Regions from separate parts of the Clostridium kluyveri DSM 555 genome, predicted to be linked through region 1. Evidence: predicted binding sites of a transcription regulator. Region 1 holds the regulator's gene; the other holds the start of a gene.
The links. The regulator HrcA, encoded in region 1, represses chaperone genes, less so after heat shock. The targets are predictions, from matches to a motif close to TGTTAGCACTCNNNNNNNNNGAGTGCTAACA.
Positions count from the first base shown of each region.

Region 2: the regulator HrcA is predicted to act here: its motif matches at 1,495-1,525, upstream of htpG (molecular chaperone HtpG).

Region 1 is NC_009706.1:900,884-903,382, reverse strand. It holds gene grpE (nucleotide exchange factor GrpE) at 1-529, opposite strand, end outside; gene hrcA (heat-inducible transcriptional repressor HrcA) at 632-1,672, opposite strand; gene hemW (radical SAM family heme chaperone HemW) at 1,863-2,499, opposite strand, start outside.
Region 2 is NC_009706.1:2,251,885-2,254,383, forward strand. It holds gene htpG (molecular chaperone HtpG) at 1-1,321, opposite strand, end outside; gene CKL_RS10845 (DUF6179 domain-containing protein) at 1,563-2,499, opposite strand, start outside.

The DNA.
Region 1 (2,499 bases):
GAATATTAGGATCAAACTCACCTTCTGTAGAAATTTCCTCTACATTTAATTTTTCGAATGCAGTCTTAAATTGCTTGATTGTCATTTCTACACCCTTTTTTAAGTCATCTATATTCCCTTCTACTTCCACTGCTCTTTCAAGATTATCTAGAACAGGTAATATTTCCTTTAATATATCCTTGCAGGCATCAGAATAGATAGCTTCCTTCTCTTTAGCTGTTCTTTTTCTGAAATTATCGTATTCTGCCGCAGTTCTTGATAGTCTATCCTGCAGAGTTTTAAATTCATTATGAATTTTTTCATTTTCAGACTTCAATTTGATATTTTCACTTTTCAATTCTTCTTCTAAATTTATCTCTGAAACTTCATCCTCTTCTACATTTTCCACTTCATCCTCTTCTTCATCTATTTCTGTTTCTAAATCCATATCATTTTCCAGATTCTCATTACCCTTAAAGTCCGTATTTTCCTTCTCTTGCTCTACATTACCATGAAAATCCGATGTATTTTTATCTTCTTCCCTTAACATTTTAGAAATTTCCTCCAATCTAATATTTTATCACCACTTAAACAACTAGTTTACACCACTATGCTAGGCAGTTTAAAACCCTATTGGAAATCAAAAGATTAATTACTTTTCCTCTGAATAAGTATGACTTAATATATAATTCATTTCCTTCACTACATTTTCTAATATTGATATAACTTTTGAATAAGGCATCCTTGTAGGTCCTATTACACCAATTTCCCCTATAGGTCTTCCATTGAGACTATAAACTGAACATATAACACTACAATTTTCTGCACCCTCTATATAATTCTCTTCACCTATCTTTACTGAAATATTTGAAGCACTATTTAATAATCCACTTACCTTATCTTTATTATCCAGCATAGACAAAAATCCTTTTGCTTTTTCTATATCCTTATATTCTGGATAATTAAATATATTAGTAGTACCCTGCATATATATTTGAGAATTATCTACACTGTTTAAACTTTCATATAAAGCAGATATTATATTATTAAATATACCTTCATAACCCTTTAAATCTATCCTTAAATCATTTATAACTTTTAAGTTTATCTGCTCTGCAGTTAGATTTTTCAGTCTGGCATTTAATATATTGCTAAGTTTAGCAAGCACATCATCTGTGATGGCCTTGCCTACCTTTATTAAATTGTTTTTTATAATCCCACTATCAACTATAATCACTAATAATATATTTTTACTGGATTCAATATTTATCAGCTGTATATGCTTTATATATCCTTTTTTAATGGAGGGTGCCTTTACTATGGAAGTAAGTTTTGTCAATTCTGACAAAAGATTAATAGCTTGCTTTATTATTTTATCAACTTCAAATAAAGTGGCATCTATTATCTGACTTTTTATTATATAAAGTTCTTCAGGAGTTAAATTTGGTATTTGCATTAGTTCATCCACATATAATCTATAGCCCTTATTGGAAGGTATTCTTCCAGAAGAGCTGTGAAGCTGTTCCAAATATCCCATCTCTTCTAGATCAGACATTTCATTTCGTATAGTAGCTGAACTCACACCTAAATTATATTTTTTAGCTATGGTTCTAGATCCTACAGGCTCTGCCGTATTTATATAATCATTCACTATGGCCTGAAGTATTCTTATCTTTCTCTCATCTATTTCCATAATATCACCTCTTTATTAGCACTCGCTAGCATTGAGTGCTAATTACCATGATTAAAAAATATCACTCATGATTTTTTTTGTCAACATCATATAAATTATATTATTTAAGTAAATAGTTTAGTTTACCAGGTTTAAAACTAAATTCATGATTTTTTCTCATGTTTTCTCAAGATATCTAATGCACTTGGTATTAGTTAAATATAAATTCACACATTATACTGTTAGATACCTCTATTCCTCTTCTGCTTAAGTATAGTCTACCATCTCTTAATATTAACATTTTATTATTTATATATTTAGTTATTATATTTCCATATACTGAATAAATATTTTTACTAAATCTATTATTAAAGTCACTTATAGAAATCCCATTTACTTTTCTAAGCCCCATAAACATAAACTCTTCCATATCATTATAAATAGAATTTTTATGCCTATCCAATTTTAAAAAATTTCCCCTAGTACCTTCCAAAATATATTGTTCTATATTTTCTGTGTTTCTATACCTATATCCCCCTGCATATGAATGTGCACCTGCACCACAACCTACATACTGTTTTAAATCCCAGTATACCAGATTATGCCTGCACATATTACCCTTTTTGCAAAAATTAGATATTTCATATTGCTTGTAACATTTTTTCAAGAGAAATTCCAATGTAAAATCATACATTGCCCTCTCTTCTTTTTCCGGGGGAAGATTTAATTTGTTTTCCCCATATAGATTATAGAAAGGTGTCCCTTCTTCCACAATAAGACTATAACAGGATATGTGCTCCGGTGAAATTTCAACTACATTTTCCAGGCAATCTCTCCATATTTCTAAA
Region 2 (2,499 bases), 1.4 Mb from region 1:
TACTTTCTCCTGATGCATAATATATGAATTTCTGCTCATCTTTCATGCGAGATATATATTCATCAAGACTTACAAGCTTTTTCTCTGTGGAAGAATAGAACATAAGCAGTTCTTTAAGTACATCTTTATTCATTCCAAAATCAGAATACACCCCATATTTAAGCTGTCTTCCAAAGTTTTCATAAAATTCATTGTATTTTTCCCTATCATTTTTCATCATAAGTAAAAGTTCACTTTTAATCTTATCTTTTATTTTCTTAGCAATAAATTTAAGCTGTCTGTCATGCTGCAAAAGTTCTCTTGAAATATTAAGGGAAAGATCCGCAGAATCTACCAACCCCTGTACAAAGCCAAAATAATCCGGTAATAAATCAGCACACTTTTCCATTATCAGCACACCATTTGAATAAAGTTCTAATCCCTTTTGAAATTCCTTTGTATAGAAATCATAAGGTGTCCTTGCAGGAATAAAAAGCAAAGTATTATAGCTTGTTACTCCTTCTACACTGGCATGAATTGTTTTAAGAGGTTTTTCATAGCCAAAATGTTTATCCATATAAAACTGCTCATAATCCTCAGGCTTTAGTTCGTTTTTATTTTTTCTCCAGATAGGCACCATGCTATTTAAAGTTTCATCTTCAAAATAGTCTTCATAATCCTTGTCGCTGCCTTCTTTCAATTTACTCTTTTTCACCATCATTTTAATAGGATATTTTATAAAATCAGAGTATTTTTTTATTAAGGATTTTATTTTATATTCGTCTAAAAATTCACCATACTTTTCATCCTCTGTATCCTGTTTAATTTTCAGTATGACTTCAGTTCCCACATCTTCTTTTTCACAGCTTTCAATAGTATACCCTTCTACTCCCTTTGATTCCCATTTATATGCCTTATCTGAATTAAGGGCAAGGCTTTTTACCGTAACTAAATCAGATACCATAAAAGCAGAATAAAAGCCAACTCCAAATTGACCTATAATATCTACTCCTTCTTTCAATTCATTCTCATTCTTAAAGGCAAAAGAACCACTTTTTGCAATAGTCCCCAGATTATTTTCAAGTTCTTCTTCTGTCATGCCTATTCCCGTATCAAAAATTGTAAGTGTTCTGTTTTCCGTATCTGCAGTAATTCTAATATAAAAATCCTCCTTGTTAAAACTAACATTTTCATCAACAAGCGAACGATAATAACTTTTATCAATTGCATCACTGGCATTGGATATAAGTTCTCTTAAAAATATCTCTTTATTGGTATAGATAGAGTTAATAACTAAATCAAGCAGCCTCTTTGATTCTGCTTTAAACTGTTTTGTAGTCATTTTATCATTTCCTTTCTTTAATATGTAAAATGTATGGCTTTAAATTTTAATAACACATGGATCACATAAAATCTATGTAAATATACGTACTTTTCGTCCATACTATATTATTACATAGATACTATTTATGGTTTTCATATAACCTTTACCTTAAAGGTGTTTAAATTTATTTTTGTTAGCACTTATAATACTTGAGTGCTAATTTTATTTTAGCAATTATTTTTTCTTTGTCAATACATTTTTAAATTAAATTTTCCTTTAAATCTATTTTAACTATTATATTTTCCACATTTTTTATCTTTTTCTCTGGTAAACTCAATAAGAATTCAATAAAATAATTTTGCCATTCCGATTCCATATTATGCCTATATTTAATTAATTCTTCATAGGATAAATTCAGAGAATTACAGTTTAAATCATCATAAAACACTGTTTTCCCAAGTACAGCCAGGGACATATCATTAAGTGTGCTAAATACTTCTATATATTCACTGCCAAATAGACACTCAGAATCCAATAGATCTATGTAGTCTTCAAGGGACTTTAAATTTGAAGCTATAATATTAATTTTATCCTTAACATAGCTACATTCCATTATCTCCTCTACAATAGAGGCAAATTCATAATCATTCATTTTGCTGCCTTTTGTAAATACAATTTTATCTTCTCTGGATTTTTCCTTTTCTATAATGATCATATTTGACAGATTTCCATTATCATAAGCTTTTAAAAATCGTATTATAAATGGATTTTCATACCTTTTTATATAATCTATAAGCTTTTTATCTCTAATATTAAATTTAACGATTACCCCTTTAAAGATTTCCTTTAAGATACTTTTTAGTTCCTCTCCATTTTTTTCAAGTAAACTTCTTTTCATTATTTCCCTGTCATGTGGTGAAATTTCAAGAGTAATTTCATTGTTTCCACACAAAAATACAAAAATAGATTGCTCCAAAAGCACTTGAAATACATTGATTGGAGACTTTATAATATCGATTCTATATTTTCTACCATAATCCCTGAGTATTTTTCTAATGGAGGATTGTTTAAAAAAATTACAAAAATCAGTTTCCATTTTTAATTTTTCAATATACTGTTTTATATAAAAAATCCCTGTTAAATTCATATTGTCAAATGTAAGTGGGTAATCAATACTGCAGGGTATATCATAAGCC